One region of the Shewanella sp. KX20019 genome, then DNA from elsewhere that is predicted to be linked to it. Evidence: predicted binding sites of a transcription regulator. Region 1 holds the regulator's gene; each other region holds the start of a gene.

Region 1 (8,225 bases):
ATTCTCCATTTGGTGGCCAATGAAGTGTGTCAGATGTTTGATGGACTTGTAGAGCTGGTCGATGAAGAGCGTGGCTTCCGTTTTATGGACAGCCGTGATCTAACTGGCTTTGTTGACGGCACTGAAAACCCTAAAGGACGCAGTCGTCAAAGTGTGGCACTGGTTGGCGATGAAGATAGCGAGTTCAAAAATGGCAGCTATCTTCATGTACAAAAGTTTGCTCATAATTTGAGCAAGTGGAATAGGCTGCCAGAAAAAAAACAGGAAGATATTATTGGCCGCACCAAAGTTGAAAATATTGAATATGAATCTGCAGATAAACCGTTAACTAGCCATATTAAGCGAGTTAACCTTAAAGATGCTGATGGCAATTCGATGGAAATACTACGGCAAAGCATGCCTTACGGCTCGGTTAAAGAGCAAGGGCTGATGTTTATTTCTACCTGTAGTAATTCGGTCAATTTTGAGAAAATGCTCGAGAGCATGATCTATGGCGACAAAGAGGGTAATCATGATCATCTTATGCACTTTACCCAAGCGCTAACCGGATCATCATTTTTTGCACCTTCACTAGATTTTCTAGAACGCTCTGCCAGCCGCTAGCAACTTAAAGTCATTTTGCTTTTTAGAAAAAACGCACAATTAGGTGCGTTTTTTCTATCGGGCATTTTTAGTGGCTATTTGCCTGTATCAGGATCCCAGTAGTTGGTTGGCCTTTTGGCATAGATCTCGTCAATGGCTCTAACTAACACTTTATTATTTTCAGGGTAGACAACAACATCGTGTCGATCCCTATTTCCCACGACCAAGAAAAGAAACTCTTTATCTGTGTCGTTTCTCAGTGTGTGTGCTATTGCTGTGGCCGCATTGAAACAGATGTAATCACCTTTTACAAAAGGGTGTTCTTCACCATCAATGAGTAGTGTGGCTTCCCCTTCAAGAGCGTATAGGTGTTCCTCTTCCTTGGTATGATAATGAGCTACAGTTGAAAATTTACTTGGGGCCAGTCTCTCCATGGTGACACCAATCTTTTCACCACCGGCAGCATCTCCAATATGTCTTTGCTGACTGGTATATTTTTCCGAATGCTGCCAAGACTCCCAGCAAACATCGTCGACTTTAATTATTTTTGTAGTCATTATATGTCCTTAACCCGAAGGTACTGCGTTTGTAATGCACAATCTCGCATGAATCTGACTGTGATTCAATATGGAACTCTTAAATAATGGGCGAAAAATAGCCACTGAAAAGTCTATTCTAAAAAATGAATAATAGCGGGCTGTTAACGAATTCGTTAATACGGCTTTATGCCGTTAAGCTGGCCATTCCAAATTCATTTGCTTATATGCGATTGAGGGGGGGCAATGCACTTAAGGCTTGGGTTCGTAGTCTTTGCCAAGGGTTATTGACATTCTTATCGAACAGTTTTGCGCAAGTCTATTAGAAGGGAAAGCGCTACACTAATATTCTTCTAATAAGACTCACACAAAGTCTCCAAGCGAGTATTTTCACATCATCTGCAGCTAGAGCAAGACTTAATCAGTGTAATTGAACAACGATTTAACCGTCTCTAATGTATCTTCAACCGTGTCAACATTGGATGGGCTGATAAAAATGGTGTCATCGCCCGCTATCGTACCGAGAATACCTTCAGGCTTGCCTATTGAATCGAGTAATCTGGCAATTAACTGTGCTGCACCGGGGCTAGTGCGAACCACAATCATTGATTGGTTATGATCCACGTCTAATACCAGATTCTTGAGTGGACTACCTGCGGTAGGAACACCAAGTTCTGCGGGTAAGCAATAAACCATCTGCTGTTTAGCATTTCGGGTTCGAACAGCGCCAAATTTACTTAGCATACGTGAGACTTTTGATTGGTTAATATTGCTAAAGCCCTCAGCTTGAAGTGCTGTCACAATTTCACTCTGGGAGCCAAAACGCTCCTCTTTTAAGATTAACTTAAAGGTTCTAACTAAATCATCCTGATTCTTGCTTGTTTGCATATTTTATTATTCTTTATTCAAAAAATTCCGTTCCATGATGATTATATTCGGCTTTTATGTCAAATTTCATTCGTTTTGCTGAATAATAATTCATGTTAAATTGATTTTCTGATTTAAAAAGCGCTGAGTAGAGCATAAATTCTAATTTTTTTTATGCTGATCTTTAACAAGCTCCTTTTGCGTAAAGCCAGCTTGGCTGGGCTTTAGTGCGACTGCAAGCTGCAATATAAATTTAGAATGAAACAAACACGACTAAGGGATAATTGAATTTTAGTTGTGAATCCAGTACTGTTGCGCCATTAGAAAAGCGGATCTAAATCACAAAAATCCGAGAATTGACGGAGATAACTATGAAAGTTGCTGTACTTGGAGCTGCTGGCGGTATTGGCCAGGCGCTTGCCCTACTATTAAAAACTCAATTACCTGCGGGTTCTAAATTGTCGCTTTATGATATTGCACCTGTAACACCGGGTGTTGCCGTTGATTTAAGCCACATCCCAACAGCGGTTGAAGTAAAAGGATTTGCGGGAGCAGATCCATCAGCAGCGTTAGATGGTGCTGATGTCGTTCTTATTTCTGCTGGTGTTGCACGTAAGCCAGGTATGGATCGTTCTGATCTATTCAACATTAACGCTGGGATCGTCAGAAACCTCGTTGAAAAATGTGCAGCGACTTGCCCTACTGCGCTTATCGGTATTATCACTAACCCAGTGAATACTACCGTTGCTATTGCCGCAGAAGTATTAAAGAAGGCCGGTGTTTATGATAAGAATCGTTTGTTCGGTATCACGACGCTTGATGTTATCCGTTCTGAAACTTTTGTTGCTGAAGCAAAAGGCTTAAACGTTGCTGACGTTAAAGTGAATGTTATCGGTGGCCACAGTGGCGTGACGATTCTTCCACTTCTTTCACAGGTTAAAGGCGTAAGCTTTACTGATGAAGAAGTAGCAGCCCTAACAACGCGTATCCAGAACGCAGGTACTGAAGTTGTTGAAGCTAAAGCGGGTGGTGGTAGTGCGACACTTTCTATGGGACAAGCAGCTTGCCGTTTCGGTCTTTCTCTCGTTCGTGGTCTGCAAGGCGAAGCAAATGTTGTTGAATGTGCTTACATCGATGGCGGCAGTGAACATGCTGAGTTCTTCGCGCAACCTATTGTTCTTGGCAAGAATGGCGTTGAGGAAGTATTAGCATATGGTGACGTTAGCACATTTGAAGCTAACGCTCGCGATGCAATGCTTGATACGCTGAAAGCTGATATCACACTAGGTATCGAATTTGTTAAGTAAGCTTAACGCTTAAAAGCCTAGCAGCTTAACGAAAAACGGAGCCTATCGGCTCCGTTTTTATTGGATCTATCAATCTAGTTATTGCGTTGTACGGCTATCTTAGCCAGCGAAATGAGTGCAGTTTTATATTCTGACTCTGGCAATATGGCTAATGCGGCAATGGCCTTATTAGACTCTTCCTGCGCTCGCTGCTCAGTATATTCAAGTGCACCACAACGCTTTAGTGCGCTTAAAATCACTTCAATATGCTCAGTACCATCACCCTTCTCTATCGCGTCTCTAATGAGTGCTTTCTCAGTATCGTTGCCTTTGGCCATAGCAAAGATTAACGGTAAGGTGGGCTTGCCTTCGGCTAAATCATCACCAATGTTCTTACCAAGCTCTTCAGTTTCAGCAGTGTAATCAAGTAGGTCATCAGTTAATTGAAAGGCGGTACCCAAAAACTTACCGTATTCTGCAAGGGCGGTTTGGATCTCTTTGGGGCTATCTGCTAACAAACCTGCCAAGCGTGTCGCAGCTTCAAACAATTTTGCTGTCTTACAATAGATGACACGCATGTAGCTTTCTTCTGTGGTGTCAGGGTCGTTGCAATTCATTAGTTGCAGGACTTCACCTTCGGCAAGTACGTTGGTCGCGTCAGCGAGGATCTCAAGGACTTCTAAGCTTTTAAGCTCTGTCATCATTTGGAATGAACGGGTATAAAGAAAGTCACCCACTAATACACTGGCACTATTGCCAAACAATGCATTTGCCGTTTCTCTGCCGCGTCGCAGCATAGATTCATCAACCACATCATCATGTAATAGCGAAGCGGTATGTATAAACTCGATGATCGCAGCCAACTTTAGATGAGAATCACCTTTATAGTCGATCGCCCGAGCCGCTAAAATTGACAATAATGGTCTTAAGCGCTTACCGCCACCGTTAATAATGTAAAAGCCTAATTGATTAATTAGGGCGACATCTGACTCTAGTTGCTTATAGATCAGTTGGTTGACAGCTTGCATATCACTATCAGCCAATTGACGAATGGCGTTTAAATCCATAAATAGACTCTGATTTGGTTGGCTGCCTGACAATATGCAGCTCATTTAAGACGTTAATGTTATAATAGAAAGATTCTACCTAAATTTACGCCGCAAGACAGTAGTTGTCGCCGATAGTGAGAGTTATTTGGGTCTTTTTTTATTCTTACTCAATTAGCACTTGTCAGATACGGGTTCTTAGCGTAAACTCCGCGACCATTGTCATTAAAGCTTTTATAGCACCCCTGCATCAATCTATAATGTTTGAGCGGCGTGTTAGAATATCGGAGTAAAATAGCTATGTACGCTGTTTTTCAAAGTGGCGGCAAGCAACATCGCGTTGAAGCCGGTCATACAGTTCGTTTAGAAAAATTAGAAGTCGCTACAGGCGATACTATCGAGTTCGACCAAGTTCTTTTGGTTGCAGATGGTGAGACTGTACACGTAGGTGCACCTTTAGTTGAAGGTGGTAAGGTTGTTGCTGAAGTAGTTAGCCACGGCCGTGCGGAGAAGGTAACTATTGTTAAGTTCCGTCGTCGTAAGCACCACGATAAGAAGATGGGCCATCGTCAATGGTTCACCGAAGTTAAAATTACAGCTATTAGCGCTTAATTAGGAGTCTAACTCATGGCACATAAAAAAGCTGGCGGTTCTACTCGTAACGGCCGCGATTCAGAAAGTAAACGTCTTGGTGTAAAGCGCTTTGGCGGCGAATCAGTTCTAGCTGGTAACATCATCGTTCGTCAACGTGGTACTAAATTCCACGCTGGTGTTAATGTTGGTATCGGTCGTGACCACACTTTATTCGCACTTACCGCTGGTAAAGTGAAGTTTGAAGTTAAAGGTCCACAGAACCGCAAGTTCATCAGCATTGAAGATTAATCTTTAGCTTTACGCTAAGATTGATACTAAGCCCCGCCATTGGTGGGGCTTTGTTTTTTTTAATATTAAGTAAATTGTTTTTTGGCGACTAGAATCGTTAAGAGTATAATTCTTTCATTCTGTGGTGCCAGGAGTTGGTATGAAGTTTGTCGATGAAGCGATTATCCGTGTTGAAGCGGGCAATGGTGGCAGTGGTTGCGTTAGTTTTAGACGTGAAAAATATGTTCCTGATGGTGGTCCAGATGGCGGTGATGGTGGCGACGGCGGCAGTGTTTATCTGCAGGCTGACGAAAACCTTAACACGCTAATTACCTATCAGTTTGAACGCTTTCATAATGCTGAGCGCGGTAAGAACGGTCGTGGTCGAGACAGTACCGGTCATGGCGGCGCAGATCTCGTGCTTAAAGTGCCTGTCGGTACCCGAGCAATAGATGCTGAGACAGAAGAAGCTCTTGGTGATTTAACCACACACGGCCAAAAAATGCTTGTGGCCAAAGGTGGTTTCCATGGTCTAGGTAATACTCGCTTCAAAAGCAGTACTAACCGTGCACCTAGGCAGAAAACACTCGGTACTGATGGCGATGTGCGCAGCTTGAGGCTTGAGCTGATGTTGCTTGCAGATGTTGGTCTGCTTGGTATGCCGAATGCCGGTAAGTCGACGTTTATTCGCTCAGTATCGAAAGCAAAACCAAAAGTAGCGGATTATCCGTTTACTACGTTGGTGCCTAACCTTGGTGTCGTTAACCCAAGACCTGGCCAAAGCTTTGTGATTGCGGATATTCCCGGTCTAATCGAAGGTGCAGCAGATGGTGCTGGTCTTGGTGTTCAGTTCTTGAAGCACTTAGAACGTTGCCGTGTACTGCTACACATTTTAGATGTTGAGCCTATTGATGGTAGCAGCCCGGTAGAATCTGCACGTGCTATCGTTGCTGAGCTAGAGAAACATTCGCCTAAGCTTGCAGGCAAGCCACGCTGGTTAGTGATTAACAAGGCCGATTTGATGCTCGAAGACGAGCTGCAACAAAAAATCGACAAGATTGTTAAAGACCTTGAGTGGGATGGCGAAGTATTTACTATTTCAGCTTATAACCGCGAAGGAACTGCTGAATTAGCACTTAAGCTTCTGGACTTCATTGCATCGTTGCCTCCTGAAGAGGAAGTTGATGTTGAAGCCGAAGTTGAGTTCAAGTGGGATAATTACCATCAAAATGCTAATGAGTCAGTCAATGAGAATTACGAAGGTGATTCTGATGACGACGATTTCGACGATGATGATTATGATGTTGAGGTTATCTATCAACGATAGGTAGTTTCAACAGAGGATGTTGAGAATTGTACGCTGACACGCAAAATGATATTACACGTCAAGTCGTTAGGGTTGCTCAACTTCTCCTCGCTTATGGCGCTGACTCTGAACTTGTTGAAGAGATTAGTCAGCGCTTAGGCTTTGCCCTTGGTTTAGCCAGTGTCGAAATATCAATTTCCTCCAACAGCCTCGTTTTAACTAGCCTTGTTCATGGGCGCTGCATTACAACAACCAGACGAACGCGTGAACATGGGATTAATATGACCATAGTGTGCGAACTTCAACGTATCTGTCTGTTGACGGAAAAGGGCATATACGGCCTGCATGAAGTGCGTAAACGTGTTGCTCGCATCGAGCCTAAGACCTACCCTGCAAAATATGTGGTTCCGATGATAGGCTTATCTTGTGCCAGCTTTTGCCATCTATTCGGTGGTGATATTGCAGCTTGTATGATTACTTTTTTAGCCTCTGCTATCGGCATGTTCGTGCGACTCTCCATCGCCAAACGCCATTTTAACTTACTACTTAATTTCAGCGTGACAGCCTTTGTCACCACCATCGTGGCGCAAACAGGCTTTCAGTTTGACCTCACTGACACCCCTAAATTACCTATGGCAGCTAGTGTACTGATGCTGGTGCCGGGGTTTCCGATGATTAACTCAATATCTGATATGGTAAAGGGGCACTTAAATGTCGGTATATCACGCTGGGGGCATGCTACTCTGCTGACGCTTTCATCTGTGATTGGGATTACGATGGCGATGCAAATGGGTGGATTGTTTTTATGATATCGCTTATTTTGGCCATGCTAAACGATGCTATCTTTTCAGCTATTCCTGCGGTTGGGTTTGCTATGGTGTTTAATGTACCGCGTCGTTTCTTGCCTTATTGTGCATTAGCGGGAGCCATGGGCCATGGTAGTCGCACCCTGTGGTTAAGTTTCGGTTTGCCAATTGAATGGGCTACATTCTTGGCTGCTGCACTTGTGGGCATAGTGACAATTGGCTTTGCTAAACGTCACCTCGCGCCACCTTTGATGTATGCGGTTGCTGCTATAATCCCGATGATCCCTGGTTCGTATGCGTTTAATACTGTAATAGCATTGGTTCAGTTAACGGCACAGTCTCATGTTAGTCCAGAGCTCATATCAGAAGTTATCAGTAATGGTCTAAAAACTGTATTTATCCTCGGCGCACTTTCTGTTGGCCTCGCTATGCCTAGCTTACTTTATTTTCGCTCGCGTCCAGTCATCTAACAAAATTAAAAAGGAACTGTTTTGAAAATAGCTATGATTGCCGCTATGGCGAATAACCGCGTTATTGGTAAAGACAACAAAATGCCATGGCATCTGCCTGAAGATCTGCGCCATTTTAAGGCCGTTACTTTAGGTAAGCCGGTAGTAATGGGACGAAAGACCTATGAATCAATTGGCCGCCCACTGCCGGGGCGGCATAATATTGTGATTAGCCGTCAAGCTGACCTTGTTATAGAGGGTGTAACAACAGTCACTAGTTTTGAAGATGCCAAGCTTGCCGCTGGCGACTGTGAAGAGCTAATTATAATGGGAGGAGGGCAGCTTTATGCTAGTCTGCTAGCCGTAGCAGATATTTTATATTTGACTGAAATTTCATTAGAAGTCGCAGGTGACACCTATTTCCCCCAGTGGGATGATGGTTCTTGGCTAGAAATGTCACGTGATGTAGCAATAAGTGATAAGCAA
Region 2 (8,225 bases), 2.6 Mb from region 1:
TGAATATTGTCTAGGTGCTGTTTTGGTGTTCCCCCCGTCATATTCCGAACGGGCAAAAGGATTGAATGCAAGGGTTCAAGTGCCATTAATAGTTCATTAGCAACCACTTTAATGTCGGGTCTCACTTTGCTGATGAGCTTTATTATGGCCAAGGCGTCTAATGAGCCGATAGGGTGGTTGGCATAGATAACCACCCGCCCTTCAATTGGGACATTTTCGATTTCGCTATTGGGCACACTGTAGTTGAAATTAAAACTATTGAGCACTTGCTCGACGAAGTCGATCCCTTTTAAAAATGAAAATTGACTGGCGATATCATTGCACTCTTTTTCCATAAGAAGGTAACGCAGCATGGCCCTGGTTGGCGCGGCTAACCAAGGGCTCTTATCAAGCATGGGAAGGTTTTGTTGTACAACATTATCGACATTGAAAATCATAATCAGTCCCTCGTAATATGTCGTTAAGCAACACGCTTTGTTACGGCTGAAGCACAATGCTGGCTAAATTGAACTGCACTGATAAGTCGAGCGCTAGCAGTGGCTTCTTGCCATTTGAGCAACTGGATATCTCCGCTGTTTGACTCCGCGATAAAGGTGCAGTTTTCTACCCAGTCGCCGTCATTGGCATACACAATATTATTAGTAACGGAGAGCTCTGGTTGATGGATATGACCGCAAACAACAACATCGACTTTTTTGCGTTTGGCATAGCGGATCACCGCACTGCGATAATGTTGAATTGCTTGCTGTGCTTTACCTACTCGGAGCTTTACGTAACTGGCGAGTGACCAGTACGGGTAACCTAAATGGCTGCGTACCTTATGCAATTGACGATTTAGAAACAATAAAAGGTCATAGAGGTGATCACCCAACTTAGCGTAGGCACGGCCAATACATACTTCTGAGTCAAATTGGTCGCCATGGAGTATCAGTACTTTACGACCTGTTTTTGTGGTGTGAATATGTTCTTTGCATATGCTGAGATCCCATAGATTAAATCCATCATAAGGCTTTAGTGCTTCGTCATGATTACCGGGAATGTAAATAATACGGGTGTCTTCCCGCGCCATCTTGAGTAGTTTTTGCAGGATGAGATTATGTGATTTGGGCCAAAGGAATTTACGTTTTAGTGCCCATATGTCAAAGATGTCACCGACAAGAAACAGGGTGTCAGTTTGCAGAGAGTTCAATAGTTGCAGTAAGTAGTCAGCTTTACAGTCCTTGCTGCCAAGGTGAACATCTGAAAGCCAAATAGCATTGTAGTGTTGCTGCGTTTCACTCTCCTTAGGTGTTTTTATTGACTTAAGAAGGTTATTTATGGGCGGTATTAGACCATCGCTGAGCGGGCTCTTGAGGTCTTTGGTCGCAATTGCTTGCTGTTGTTTTCTCATTGTCCTGCCAGTTGAAGCGGCGATATGACGATAGAGTAAAAGTGGCAGTTGACTGTGAGATGAACTATTTATGGCATGTTGATGACGAGGTAAAAAAAAGGAGCGCCGCAGCGCTCCTTTTGAACCTTAACCCGTCCTCATAAAAACTAGAAAATCAGGTGGGCGATACCTGCAATCACAGGCAAAGTCACTAGTGTTCTTAAGATAAAGACCACCGCAAGCTCAAGGAAATTGACTGGGATTTTACTGCCCATGAGTAGTGCGCCTACTTCACTCATATAGATAAGCTGAGTGACCGACAGCGCCGCAATAATAAAGCGGGTCATGTCAGACTCAATAGAGCTGGCAAGGATAGCCGGAATAAACATATCCGCAAAACCAACCACAATCGTCTTAGACGCTTCAACAGCTTCCGGCACTTGCAGTAGCTCTAGTAGCGGAATAAATGGCATCCCAAGATAGTTAAAGATTGGCGTGAATTCGGCAATCATTAAGGCGATGGTACCAATCCCCATGACCACTGGAATGACACCAAAAATCATATCAACAACGTTCTTAACGCCATCAGTCAGGGTATGTTTGATGCCGCCAGCACGAGAAGCTTTTGTTAGCGCTTGCTCTAAACCCCAAGACATTACGCCATGGCCTGCTGGGATAACTTCGTCATCCTTATGGCGAGGTGTTTCATCAATATAGAGGTCTTTTTTCCATGACAGTGGCGGTAGCTTAGGCACAATAATCGCGGCAACAAAACCTGCAAAACACACGGTGAGGTAAAAAGGTACAAACAGATGTTCTAGCTGTACTTGCGAGATAACCACAAGTGAAAAGGTAATCGATACGGCTGAAAATGTTGTACCGATAACAGCGGCTTCTCGTTGTGTATAGAAGCGGGCTTCATATTGCTTGCTGGTCATCAAGATCCCGACGCTACCGTCACCTAACCATGATGCCATGCAATCAATCGCACTACGTCCAGGCAAGTTAAAGATAGGACGCATGATCTTGGTCAGCATGGTGCCCAATAGCTCTAGCAGGCCAAAGTTGAGTAATAGTGGCAGTAACATCCCAGCAAATAAAAATACTGAAAACAGCACGGGTAAGAGGTCGTTAAGAACGAGTGCTCCTGTACCTCCAGAGCGAATGGCTTCAGGTCCAACGTCGAAGAAGGTTAAGCTGATAAAAATTGCGCCGAGTATGCGGATCACCAACCAAACAGGGGTGACATTAAACAGTGTGTTTAAAAAACTGTTTTCAATTATCGCTTTCGGTTTTGCTATTTTAGTTAGTAATGATGCCAAGGCAGTAAAGATAACGATACCAGTAACTATACCAATGAGAGCATCACCTAACAGATTCTGTAGACCTTTAGAGATGATCGCAATGGGGATCGTGATCGCGTCTTGGTAACTGATAGGGGTCATGAATAACAGTAGGCCGATCAGTGATGGCACAATAAACGTAAGTATTGTTTTAATGTTGTGGGTTTTCTTTTCTGACACTTTTTTTACCCTAAATATCGAATTTTGCTTTACAGCCTAAACGCAGACTTTTTACTTAAGCAAATAATGTATTGAATATTCATTCAACTGCTAGCAGGCGAGGTTACCGCCTTAAAACATCTAAGTAAAACGATTCTCCCAATATATAGAATATATCAGGACCAACGAATAGTTATTAACTCAAAATGACTAATTATATTGTATCGGAATAAACAGCAAAAGCACAAAGTTATTTTTTGTTTAAACTTATTTAAAACAATGTGTTAACCGTGTTCTTTTGTTGTTGGTTTTTGGTGTGGTTTGTGTTGTCACTACAGCTTGGCTGTAATGACAACATCTATAGGAGAGTACAAACTAACTAAATGTTTTTCTCAAAGATTTTGCCTTTTCAGCATTGAGTTTTAACTCTTTAACCGATGTTTCAACCACATCAATAGCATTCAAGTTTTCATTTGATGCTTGGCTAATGTGGCTAATATTTTGGTTTATTTCGCCCACAACTAGAGTTTGCTGTTCTGCAGCGACGGCATTTTGTTGCGCTAAGTCATGAATATTTCTTACCGCTTGGTAGATGTCGTCTATTTTTTGCGCTGAAACTTCAGCGTCATCCGTGCATAGTAATGCTTGTGATTTGCTCATTTCCAGCTGCTTCGACCATTGAGTCAGCATTGAAAACATCTCATTGACACTCTTAGAGATGCTTTCTGTGGACTGATGCGTGCGGCTCGATAATGCGCGAACTTCATCGGCAACCACCGCAAAACCTCGCCCCTGTTCTCCCGCTCTTGCGGCTTCGATAGCGGCATTGAGCGCCAATAAATTGGTCTGATCGGCAATAGCATCAATCTCCGTCATTGCGCTGGCAACACGCTCTGCTTCTTTGTTTAGTCGTTGTGCATTGGCTGCAGCTTCTGTCACCGAATCTGTTAGCTCACCAATGCTGGTGGCACTTTTTTGCATCTTGTCACGACTTTCATGGCAAAGCTGGTAGGTGTCTTGGATGCTGTCAGAGGTTGATTGGATGTTTGAGGCCACTTCGGTAATGGTAGCGGCCATCTCTTCGGTAGCGCTAGCTATTTGCTCTATTTGTTGGTTCTCAATATCGAGTCCTATATGAGCTTGCTGTGCGGCGGTAATTAATTGCGTGGATATATCATCAATATGCTCGGCGTTGTCTTGAGATCGTCCCAGCACCCCTTGCAGTTTGGCGTCTTTCATCATTAACTGAAAATCAAGCAGTGAAGAGGTGTCACGACCACAATAGATAAAGCGGCTAATGGAATCATGCTGTTGTTTCATTTGCATTAATCTAGCGGGAATACGAAAGGCTTCGTCGTAGAATATGGCAAGGTTAACCGCCATTAATAGGACGCCAGCTAAGATCACGCCCCAACCCCATATATAACCAGCAGCGGCTAAACCCAGCCCAGCACAAAGTGCAGATAGCAATCGCTTATTGGTTAAGCTGATGGGATCGCTAACGCGCTTACCTAAATTAATTCGCTGATAGACCTGCTGTGCTTTATTGATGTACTTGGTTTTTGGTGCAACCCGAACAGATTGGTAACCAACTAATTTACCCTGCTCAAATAGCGGTGATACAAAAGCATCAACCCAGTAAAAATCACCGTTTTTACAGCGATTTTTAACCATGCCACGCCATGATTGTCCGGCTGCTAGCTTTTCCCACATCTCTTTAAAGGCGGCTTTGGGCATGTCAGGGTGACGTACAATATTATGGTTGTGGCCAAGCAGTTCTTGCTCTGAATAGCCAGAGATCTCAACAAATCGTTGATTGACGTAGGTGACAACGCCTTGTTTATCGGTGCTTGAGATCAATTGATCTGCAGAGGTTAGTTTTACTTCCTGCTTGACTAAGCTTGCATTGTTTCTTGTCATTATTCATCCATGTTACAGCAAATAGCAGGACGAAATATAACATTAATACACTTACTTTAATTCAGGTTATCTAATTTTTTTAATGAAATATTAGCAAAAGGTACAGGTCACTTTTTTACTGTAACATTTTGGGTTTATTCTCTTTTTAATCAATGTTAATGGGATTGTTTCAGAATTTTAACTTGAAAGTTTCTGTTGTAGCCTATAGAAATAACATAAGGGTTACATTTTTCTTGTGGCAGTGGTTGTTAGAAATCTGAGCTAGACCTCTTTAACTAAACTGATTTCGATATACATTAGATGATGCCATTAGAAAATATAATAATAGGAATATATGGTAGCTCGAACAAACAATAAGGTTTCTACACTCGCATTTAGATTCGGTATGCTCGGGATCTTCGGCTTATTGCTGGGTCTGATATTGTCGGTACTGACATTTGAGCAGTATGATGGCAAAGGCTTTAATTTTTTGAATCACACCTTGAGTGAGCTAGGTAACTATGGCCACTCTTATTTTGCGGTGATTATCAATGGCGGTCTGTTTTTCGGCAGCTTGAGTGCGGTACTTTTTTGTCTTTTTTCGTTGCAAATCGCTGACTCACCTTGGTCTTACCCATTTTTTTCATGCTTAGGGCTGACGTTCTTTAGCTTAGCGGCCATCGGCTTGTTCCCTATCAATGTTTACCATTTACATACCGTGGCGATTAAGTACTTCTTTGTCTTCGGCAGTGTTAGCTCGATTTTTTACGGGCTGTATTTACTCGTTGGTCGAGGGCGCTTATTCTCGCGTGCTACCAGTATTTTAGCCATTGTGACCTTTGTGAGCATGTCAGCTTTCTTATTACCCCCTCTGCTAGGTTTTGAGCTAACAGAGGGCGGTAGAGCTTTCTATCATGAAATGTTGGTGGAAATGCACCGCCCAACTATCTGGTGGCCAGCCATTTTTGAATGGGTTGGTATCGCCAGTTTCGTCAGCTGGAGTACCAGCGTGATGCTAAGCTTACGACCTAAAGCCAGCTAGTTATAACTGCACTAGACCAGCGGTTTGGTGCCAATATCCATTACAGGTTAGTGGCTCACTTTCTGGTTTGCTGGTTAAGATATTCTCGGCCAGCTCAACACTTTTTAAGCTACTGGGTGAAACTCTAAAGTAATTCACTCCCATCTGCTTCATCTGTGCTATTTCGCTGGATAGATCTATCTGACTCGCTGATTGCGTTTGAATACCGTTGATTCTCAATAACGGCTGTTGATCTTGCGTCTGCGCCAGTAATCCTTTGGAATGTGACAAGCAAACGGTTTGGCAGTTATCTTTGGGTAAGTTCTGCTGCTTGGCGGTAAAGCATCGAGCTGAATGAGCGAGTGGCAAATAACCATGGCCTAACACCTCAATCTCAAACGGCAACGGCGCACCCGTTGCCGTCTTTTCGGCTTCAATAACACTTGTTAACCAAGATTTTGACAATTCAATAGGCATCACAAAGCGTTGCATACCCCACTGGTGGAGTTTTTTCAGCGTTGCTAAGTTGTAGTTATTGATGGTTGGCCCACAAACAAATGGCAGCCCAATCTCCTTGGCGGCTTGCACGGCGCCAATATCATTTGCTTCAATAATAAATTCGCCATTATTAACCTGCTTCTTAAGCTCGGTATATTCAGATGGCGCCTCTAATAGCGCTAAGGTCGATAATATAACTTCTTTGCCCGACTCTCGTAGCATATGCGCTAGCGCTAGATAATCAGCAAACTTGACCTGTCGCCTTCTACTGCAAACCGTTTCGCCAAGATAGACCACGGGAATACTACTTTCAGCCACTTGCTGATAAAACTGAGTTACTTTTTCTTTTGACCAGCAATACTGTAATGGCCCTAGAGATGTTTTCATTGCCTTTCCTTGTTGATAAGCAAATGGCCTATTGCCAGGTTCGTTCGTATGCGCCGAGTGTGGTGGTTTGGCCTTCTGACACTTTTGCCAAGGCTGCATTCCACTCCTGCTGTGTTTGGTACTTCTCTGGCGAGGAGAGATAGCTATCGATTGCGGTGCGCCATACGCGCGTCACTTGTTCGACATAAGCTGGACTGCGCTGACGTCCCTCAATTTTTAGTGATACGACATTCGCTTTGGCAAGCTCAGGCAATAAGCTTAAAGTGTTTAAACTGGTCGGCGCCTCAAGTATATGGCTGGCGTTGCTATTCTCATCGGTGGTGTAGCGGCCTTTACATACTACGGGGTAGCCCATCTGTTCATCGACACCAGACTTATCAATAAGCACATCGTTTAGCCAAGTGAGGCGACTGCCGCCATCCTCTTGCCAACGTACATGTTTCGCCGGTGAGCATGAGCCACCAGTGTTAGGTGACTGCCCTGTCACGTAAGACGATAGATGGCAGCGACCTTCGGCCATAATGCATAAACTGCCGAAAGCAAAAACCTCCAGATCAACCGGAGTGACTTTAGACAGATCTCGGACCTGCTTCATCGACAATACGCGTGGTAATACTGCGCGTTCGATATTAAAGGCTTCTTTATAAAGGGTAAGCGCGCCAAGGTTGGTAGCACTGGCTTGCACTGATAGGTGCAGCGGCAGATGTGGGTAACGGCTGTGGGCATAATCTAATAGGGAAATATCGGCCATGATTAGTGCGTCAACGCCAGTGGCTGCAGCTAAATCAATGGCTTGGTACCAACGGCTCTCTTCACCAGGTTTTGGGAACGTATTGATGGTTAAGAACACTTTTTTGCCACATCTCTTGGTATACTCAACGGCCTGTTGCAGTTTTTTAGGCGTAAAGTTCAGTCCTGCAAATGAACGGGCATTGGTATCATCTTTTAATCCTAGGTAAACCGCATCGGCGCCTGCATTGAGGGCGATTTTTAATGATGCGAGGTTACCCGCGGGGCACAGCAGTTCCATATGTTCGGCTCCATTAATAGGGAAAAAGGAGTTTAAAGTGGAATGAAGATCATATTTTTGATGTAAAACAGGTTTTAGATCATAAAATCTAGGTAAGATCAGTTTCTTTGTATCAATGCTGGAGCATTTCTAAATGCAAGGTTTACTTCCTAATAATTTGGCCGAAAAGATTCTGCGTATTGCCCCTAAGGCTCTGTCGCAGCCTTTAGCGCTTATTCCATTTTCGCTTAAAGCTGACTTGTTAAAACGTATTTTGGGCTTGATGCTTGCGGAGCAGGCGAGGGATGAGGAGCTAGACTTTCTGCTGGAACGCTGGGTTGCAATCAATATTGAAGACTTAGGCTTAACGTTTGAGGTGAGCTACAACGGTCATTGGCAGGTACGTCCTTTGCAAAGTGCTGAAGTGACTTTTAAGAGTAACTCTAAAGCACTGTTGCTAATCGTAGCAGCGAAAGAAGATCCTGATACATTGTTCTTCCAACGCAAACTTAGTATTGAAGGTGATACAGAACTTGGGCT
Region 3 (8,225 bases), 2.1 Mb from region 1:
GCGCTTTTAAGCGACTCTGTGCTTGTTTTGCCTTACTGGCTTTATATCTAAAGCGGTCAACAAACGTTTGCATGTGCGCGCGTTCTTTCTGCTGACGTTCAAAGGCCACTTGTTGCTGCGCCATACGCTCTGCGCGGACATGTTCAAAGGCAGTGTAGTTACCTTTGTAGTAGTTCAGTTTATGGTTTTCGACATGGACGATTTCATCGACAATGCCGTCGATAAAGTCACGATCGTGACTGATTAAAATTAATGTACCTTGATAAGCTTTAATCCAACCTTCCAGCCAGTACATGGTATCTAAGTCTAAGTGGTTGGTGGGTTCATCAAGTAGTAGTAGATCTGAGCGGCACAATAGCGCTTGGGCCAAGTTTAAGCGCATGCGCCAACCACCCGAGAAGCTTTTAACGGGATTAGACTGCTCAGCTTCACTAAAGCCCAGTCCTGCCAGTAAACTGGCCGCACGACTATAAATGGCATAACCACCAATAGCGTCTATTTTTCCATGCAGCAGGGCAATTTTATGGCCATCATCAAGCTCTTGGGCTTGATGTAATTGAGCTTCGAGAGCGCGGTACTCAGTATCGCCGTCAATCACATATTCAATTGCTGCGACGTCCAGCGCAGGTGTTTCTTGTGCCACGGTCGCGGTTTGCCAACCTGATGGCATACCAAAGTCGCCCTTGTCTAAAGTTATCTTGCCTAGAATAAGCGCTAAAAGTGAAGATTTACCGGTACCATTGGCGCCCACTAGACCGACTTTATGACCTGGATAAACAGTTAATGAGGTTTCATCGAGTAGGATCTTAGACCCACGAACGAGTTGAGCTTGAGTGATGGTGATCATTTATGCCGGCTTGAGTCTGAGTGAAAGCAATTATTGCAGGGGATAATAGCCCAGAATCTAGTCTGACTGCTATGACCAAGCGGTAAAACTATTGCTTGGTATCGGCTTATTTGTACTTTTGTGGCAAAATGGCGCGAATTTACCCTTAGGGATCTAATCGATGAGCACCGCTAAGAAAGTGAAAAAACGATTTGTGGCTGGGGCAAAGTGTCCGAAATGCCAAGCGAAGGAATCTATCGTTCTATTTAAAGAAAATGGTATTGAAACGATTGAGTGTGTTGTATGTGATTATCGCGAGCAGCAAACAGAAGATAAAATCGCTAAAAAAGCCACCGGAGCAGTGATAGGGGTATTTAAACCTGAGTAGCGAAAGTCGCTTTATTGTCTTATGTATACAGCTGTGTATTTCACTGTACTTTTACTTAATGGTCGTTTAAACTTTGTGCGATATATATGTTGGTTTGTTGATTAGGAAGCAAGATGAATATCGCTCGGTTAGTTGTTATCAGTTGCATGTTATTGCTGGTGGGTTGCGGTACGGTTCAAGATTACCGTAAGTCGCAAATGTTCAGTACTTTTGAAGATTTCAGACCAGGGCCTGAAGGTGGTAGTGACTTAGTGTGGGCGCAGCCTAATATCAAGAGTGTGGCGGATCTTAATCAGGTTTTAAACCGCTATGACAATGTCATTGTCGATCAGGCTTGGCTGCTGCTTGATGATAAAGATCGTTATGACGGGCTCGATGATGAGGACATTGTCGAGGTGTCGAAATACCTTATCGATAAGATTAAGGAGAAAGCCAGCAACCGCTTTACCTTGGTCGACAAGGCAACCGATAAAACCCTTAGAGTGAGTGTCGCGCTAACCAATATTGAAACACCTAACCCTATTTTGGCAGTGACGAGCAGTATCATGCCTATCGGACTCGGCATTTCAAGCATCTCTAAAATCGTGACTGGCGAACATACCAATGTTGGTAGTGCGACGATAGAGCTGATGATTAGCGATGCTCAGACGGGCAAGCCAATCGTTGCAGTGATTGATCGTAGGGGGGGGAACAAAGATTTGAGTACCATGATTGACTCAACCGATGATGCTAAAGATGCAGTGGATTGGTGGATTGAACGTTTGAGTAAAACCTTACGTGGTGAAACGCTCTAAGCGTTAGATCTCCGCAGTCATTCAAGCACTCTTCGCCAACGCCTTTAAAGACGTTGGCTTTGGGTAAGCTGCTCAATACTTGTCAATCTGTCTTGCCCCCACACGTTCAGTAGTTGCTTACTACTTTGATAGCTAAAATTCGGTACTCCCAAAGCCGAGAAAGTTAGTTTTAGCATAAGCGCCAACGCCCTCAAAGGTAAAGCACAGGGTTTAATCTACTGCTCGCTGCAGTATTTGTTGCTGCAAATGCGTGGGAATGCTGCATCTACTGTAATAACTGCTACAATACCGCGCTATAATAGTTAGCATTCATCATCGACAACTTCAGCCTAGTAATTTTAAGGCTCTTGTCACTATATTTTATTGCTGTTGAGAATAGGCCAAAGCGCCGACGGTATTGTACTGGTTAGAGGTTATCTGCCAGCAATGAGCTTCATTCTCGCGGTAAATACTTAGGAAAGAAACTTTGACTCAATCAGTCCTCGACACCGATGGCCAAGTGCCGTTTTCAACCCTAAAGCTTAAAACTGAGCTACTCGACAACTTAACCACCATGGGTTTTGAGTCGATGACACCGATCCAAGCTCAGAGCTTACCTGCGATCCTTAATGGGGAAGATGTCATTGGTCAAGCCAAAACCGGTTCGGGTAAAACAGCCGCATTCGGTTTGGGTCTACTGCATAAGTTGGATGTTAAGCGATTCCGCATTCAGTGTTTAGTGATGTGTCCAACTCGAGAGCTGGCTGACCAAGTGGCCAAAGAGATCCGTACGTTAGCCCGCGGTATCCACAATATTAAAGTATTAACCCTATGTGGTGGTGTGCCTATGGGACCACAAATTGGTTCGCTGGAACACGGTGCGCACATCATTGTTGGTACACCAGGACGTATTATTGATCACTTAGATCGTGGTCGTTTAGATTTAGATAATGTACACACCTTGGTGTTAGATGAAGCTGACCGTATGTTAGACATGGGCTTTCAAGTGGAACTTGAAGCCATTGTTGAACAGGTTCCGGTTGAGCGTCAGACGTTACTTTTCAGCGCGACCTTCCCTGAACAGATTAAGTCTATTGCCGATTCTATAATGTTCAAGCCTGTGCTGGTTAAAGTAGCTTCGACACATGAAACAAGTACTATTGATCAACACTTCTATGAAGTGGGCAATAATAATGACCGCATGCGTGCACTGAAGTTACTTCTGCTGCAACATCGTCCAGATAGCGCAGTCGTCTTTTGTAATACTAAGCGTGAAACTAAAGATGTTGCTGCGCAACTTAAAAACGATGGCTTTAGCGTTGTAGCACTGCATGGCGATCTTGAGCAACGAGATAGAGATCAAACTCTTCTGCAGTTCGCCAACAAGAGTGTGTCGGTGATGGTAGCAACGGATGTTGCTGCGCGTGGACTGGATATTGACGCGCTTGATGCTGTGATTAACTACCATATCGCATTCGATACTGAAGTACATATTCACCGTATCGGTCGTACAGGACGTGCAGGCAGCCAGGGTGCAGCTTATACGTTTTATAACGACGAGGATGGCTATAAAATTGCGTTGCTTGAAGATTATCTTGAGCGTGACATTGTCAATGAAGCACTACCTTCAGAGAACTTGCTTGATACATTCCCTACTCAGCCAAGCATGATCACCTTGCAAATCGATGGCGGGAAAAAGCAAAAATTACGCCCAGGCGATATCCTAGGTGCACTGACGGGGGAAGATGGCATTGATGGCAGCGAAGTTGGTAAAATCAAAATCACTGATTATCGTGCTTATGTCGCTGTTAATCGCAGAGTTGCCAAGCGCGCGTTGCACAAAATTGTGAATGGTAAACTGAAAGGGCGCACATACCGCGCTTGGGAAATGCGTTAAATACTAAATTAGTTTGTACTAGAGCCGATAAACCATTCAGGAGAAGCTTGGATGGTTATCGCTGTTCAACAGGTGATGAGGCACTGCAGCTGCCAGTCACGACTAATTGAGTTGATAGTTTAAAGTAGGTAAATCAGTGGCCATTTCGGTAGCGGGTGGGGTTAAGCCCGGTAAAATTATAGAGATAGAGCATAGGCTACAAGCGCAACTCATTGTCGGCAAGGGCAAGTCTGTCTCTATACCTGATGAAATCTACTCAGAACTTGAAGGTGATGCCAATAAACTCGAAATCGAAAGAGAAGCTATTCGAGCCCGCCTAGAAAAACAGCATAAAGCCCAAGCACTGTACAAGGCTGTTTCGACTCAACTTATTACCAGTGTTAACCGAGCTATAGAGCATCAACTGTCATCGGTAGAGCAGGTGCTTGAGCATTCAAAGCTCGATGAAAAGCAAGTCTTGCTGCTTGAGCTGTTGTATTCAAAGCGGGTCGATCTTGCGCGTATACGTCCATTAGTCATCGACTTACCTTGGCTACAGCGTGACTTAATTAATATGATCAACAGTCCGACGTTTCGGCATCGTCGCCCGCAAACTTCAGACATTCAAGTGACTGATATCAAACTGGTGCTTAACTACATTGGTATTGAAAACCTGCAAGCGTTAATCCCCTATTTTTGCCTGCGTCATCTAATGCCCAGTGGCCAGCCGCAACTTTTGTGGGTAACGCGCAAGCTATGGCGTTACAGTGTCATCAGTGCGATTGCAGCTCAGGTGTTAGTTGAGCTACACAATAAAGACCGCGCGTTTGCCTACAGTTGTAGTTTGATGAGCCAGCTTGGCACAACTTGCGTTATCAGCAATTGCGCTAAGATGTTTGATACTACCTGGGGCACTTGGCTGCGAGAAGCCAGTGCTAGCCGAGATAAGGAACTTTATGATGCCGTGATGGCAACAGAGTTTCCGGCGACAGATGTTTATCAACAAGCACTCACCCACAGCAGTCCACTCAATTGGCAGCTACTTAAACAGCTAGGTTTTGCAGGGAGTCGATTAACTGCAACGTTTAAGGCGGTTGATGAGAGTCTTAAATATACTGAACTTGATGAAGATTCAGCGCTTATCGAAAGAGCTAACTGTTTTGCTAGAGTTTACCTGTTAAAGGAAGCTGACAATATCACCTCTGCGGAATGTCGCTTAATGTACGATTACTATGAAATTTCCGAGCAAGAGCTGATCCGATTGAATGCAAAGAACTATCGTAAATTAGAACTTCTATAAACCAACTATCACTGATTTTACACATAGCATCATCGAGTACTCAGCCCCTCTGTTAACCAATATGATTAAATGTCAAATAGCCATCCAAACGCCTGCTATTTTTCGTTACCAAACGGTATACGATTTTCTATCATTCAGCTGCTTTTGGTTAGTTAATCAAACAGCGGTTAAAAAACTGTCGAATTTACGCTAACTCAGCCCATACACGTCAATTACGGCAGTTAATTATTCAATAAGTTTGAATAATTAGTGTTTAAGGGCGCAAGATAACTTTTTTATGACTAAATATGCTTAAACCCCCGCTATATACGCTTTGATAATTCTAAATCTCAACTCTTTATGCACTACAGCGCTCTTTAGATCCCATGAAGGTTGTGAAAAACTGGTATTTTGATCACGTTTTCGCTAATAATGTCCCCCTAGCAAAACAAACAACCGTGATGTCACCTACAAAAACTAAAGGCATCAAGCGGAATACGACTGCTTTTATAGTGGTCGCAAATTAGAAAGGATAAGAAGAAATGAGCGTTAACACTAATCTTACACGTGCCCAATTTGACGAAGTTATGGTGCCTAACTATGCGCCTTCAGCAGTAATCCCTGTTCGCGGCGAAGGTAGCCGAGTTTGGGATCAAGAGGGTAAAGAGTTTATCGACTTTGCTGGTGGTATTGCGGTTAACTGTTTAGGTCATTGTCATCCAGCTTTGGTTGGTGCGTTAAAAGAGCAAGGTGAGAAGCTTTGGCACCTATCTAACGTTATGACTAACGAACCCGCTCTAGAGCTTGCCACTAAGCTTGTAGAAGCAACCTTTGCTGATCGTGTTTATTTTGCTAACTCTGGCGCTGAAGCCAATGAAGCAGCACTTAAGTTGGTTCGTCGTTATGCGATGAATAAGTTCGGTGCAGAAAAAGACCAAATTATTGCCTTTGATAAAGCATTCCACGGTCGTACATTCTTTACGGTTAGCGTTGGCGGTCAAGCTGCTTACTCAGACGGTTTTGGTCCAAAGCCACAGAGCATCACTCATGTTCCATTTAACGATATTGCGGCACTAGAAGCGGTATTTTCTGATAAAACCTGTGCAGTAATGATGGAGCCTCTTCAAGGTGAAGGCGGTATTATCGATGCAGACCCTGAGTTCCTAACAGCCGTTCGCGCACTTTGTGATAAGCACAATGCACTACTGGTATTTGATGAAGTACAAACGGGTGTTGGTCGTTTAGGCGAGCTATATGCTTATATGCGTGGTGATGTGGTACCAGATATTCTTACCACAGCTAAAGCCCTTGGTGGCGGATTTCCAATTGCAGCCATGCTAACAACTAAAGAGATTGCTGAGCACCTTAAGATTGGTACTCACGGTTCTACTTACGGCGGCAACCCGCTTGCATGTGCTATTGGTAATGCGGTACTTGATGTGGTTAATACTCCAGAAGTATTGGATGGCGTTAAAAAGCGTGAACAACTATTACGTGACGGTCTTGCCAAGATCAATGACAAGTATGACGTTTTTTCTGAAGTTCGTGGCCAAGGTTTGTTGATCGGCGCCGTGGTAAATGAAAAATATCAAGGACGCGCTAAAGAGTTTTTAGTCGCTGGGATCCAAGAGGGTGTGATGAGCTTAGTTGCTGGCGCAAATGTTGTGCGTTTCACTCCTTCACTAGTCATCCCAGAAGCAGACATCGCGGAAGGCCTAGCGCGTTTCGAACGAGCAGTCGCTAAAGTAGTCGCAGCCTAAATTGGCAAACGAAGCGCTAGGTCACCCTAGCGCTTCTTTTTTGTCTTTAGGATACTTGCGAGCTCTCGTGCTGACCTTGCCTGTAAAGGCATCGTCTACTCGATAGTTGCAAGTGATAGTGAGGAGACTCCTAGATGTTAATAATACGTCCAATACGATCCACTGATTTTGATGCGCTATACCAAATAGCCGAAGAGTCAGGACATGGATTTACATCTTTACCCGTAAACGAAGACCTTCTTAGGCGCAAAATTGCCCGTGTTGAAGCGTCGTTTGAGAAACAAGTCGATAAGCCTTTTGATGAAGGCTATTTAATGGTGCTCGAAGACACAGAAACTGGCGAAGTCGTTGGTACCTGTGGTATTGAAGCGGCTGTTGGTATGGAAGATGCCTTCTACCATTACCGTCTTGGTACCGAAGTTTACCACTCTGAACAGATTGATGTGCGCAATGAAGTTGAGACATTAACCCTGTGTCATGACTATACCGGCGCCGCAGAGCTGTGCACCCTGTTCTTGCGCGGAAGTTACCGCAAGAATAATAATGGTCGCATGCTATCTCGAAGCCGTTTTCTATTTTTAGCACAACATGCCGCCCGTTTCGGCGAAACTGTGATTGCTGAAATGCGTGGCGAGAGCGACGAAGAGGGCAATTCACCATTTTATGACTGGTTGCAGAAGCACTTTTTGGGTATCGATTTTATCGAAGCAGATTACTTATCTGGTCTCGGGCAGAAAGCATTCATGGCTGAGATGATGCCGAAAAATGCAGTTTATGTATGTTTATTGCCAGAAGAAGCGCAAAAAGTGATTGGTGAAGTACATACCAGTACTCGACCAGCGCTTAATTTGTTGCAAGCTGAAGGTTTCAGGTGCCGTGGCTATGTAGATATTTTTGATGGTGGACCCACCGTTGAATGTAACTTGCATGACATTCGCTCTGTACGCGAAAGCCGTCTGTTAAAGGTGACCATTGGTGACACACCGGCTGATGCAACAAGCTATATTGTTTCAAATACCCAACTCGCAAATTACCGCGCTACAGCCGTAAACTTGGCTGTATCAGAAGACAATGACAACGTGATCTTAGATGCTGAAACTGCTGCAGGCCTTATGGTTGCAGAGGGTGAGCAGATCCGCGTATTGGCAATGTAGGAAAAAAATATGACACAATTTATTGAAGGTAAGTGGACTGCAGGCTTAGGTCACGAAGTGACATCGATTAACCCTGCCAACCAAGAAGTCATCTGGAACAGCAAAACCGCGACTCCAGAGCAAGTTAACATTGCTGTTGATGCTGCACGTAATGCACAGTTTGATTGGT

Evidence for each region. The regulator ArgR, encoded in region 1, controls arginine synthesis, uptake and breakdown. The targets are predictions, from matches to a motif close to ANTGAATANNTATTCANT.
Region 2: JK628_RS16525 (YjiH family protein) is a predicted target of ArgR. The motif match lies at 2,963-2,980, and genes of this name have one in related genera.
Region 3: JK628_RS18785 (aspartate aminotransferase family protein) is a predicted target of ArgR. The motif match lies at 5,440-5,457, and genes of this name have one in related genera.

What each region holds. Positions count from the first base shown of each region.
Region 1 covers NZ_CP068437.1:1,103,314-1,111,538, forward strand. The annotation lists gene JK628_RS04795 (Dyp-type peroxidase) at 1-603, shown strand, start outside; gene JK628_RS04800 (cupin domain-containing protein) at 678-1,139, opposite strand; gene argR (transcriptional regulator ArgR) at 1,536-2,006, opposite strand; gene mdh (malate dehydrogenase) at 2,357-3,292, shown strand; gene ispB (octaprenyl diphosphate synthase) at 3,367-4,338, opposite strand; gene rplU (50S ribosomal protein L21) at 4,618-4,929, shown strand; gene rpmA (50S ribosomal protein L27) at 4,945-5,199, shown strand; gene cgtA (Obg family GTPase CgtA) at 5,339-6,505, shown strand; gene JK628_RS04835 (threonine/serine exporter family protein) at 6,532-7,293, shown strand; gene JK628_RS04840 (threonine/serine exporter family protein) at 7,290-7,760, shown strand; gene folA (type 3 dihydrofolate reductase) at 7,782-8,225, shown strand, end outside.
Region 2 covers NZ_CP068437.1:3,815,414-3,823,638, reverse strand. The annotation lists gene JK628_RS16535 (GNAT family N-acyltransferase) at 1-437, opposite strand, end outside; gene JK628_RS16530 (UDP-2,3-diacylglucosamine diphosphatase) at 461-1,390, opposite strand; gene JK628_RS16525 (YjiH family protein) at 1,537-2,892, opposite strand; gene JK628_RS16520 (methyl-accepting chemotaxis protein) at 3,247-4,791, opposite strand; gene JK628_RS16515 (DUF998 domain-containing protein) at 5,126-5,812, shown strand; gene JK628_RS16510 (U32 family peptidase) at 5,813-6,676, opposite strand; gene ubiU (ubiquinone anaerobic biosynthesis protein UbiU) at 6,705-7,706, opposite strand; gene ubiT (ubiquinone anaerobic biosynthesis accessory factor UbiT) at 7,840-8,225, shown strand, end outside.
Region 3 covers NZ_CP068437.1:4,335,855-4,344,079, reverse strand. The annotation lists gene JK628_RS18810 (ABC transporter ATP-binding protein) at 1-847, opposite strand, end outside; gene JK628_RS18805 (YheV family putative zinc ribbon protein) at 1,008-1,214, shown strand; gene JK628_RS18800 (DUF3313 domain-containing protein) at 1,328-2,008, shown strand; gene dbpA (ATP-dependent RNA helicase DbpA) at 2,508-3,884, shown strand; gene JK628_RS18790 (HDOD domain-containing protein) at 4,021-5,163, shown strand; gene JK628_RS18785 (aspartate aminotransferase family protein) at 5,685-6,902, shown strand; gene astA (arginine N-succinyltransferase) at 7,037-8,056, shown strand; gene astD (succinylglutamate-semialdehyde dehydrogenase) at 8,066-8,225, shown strand, end outside.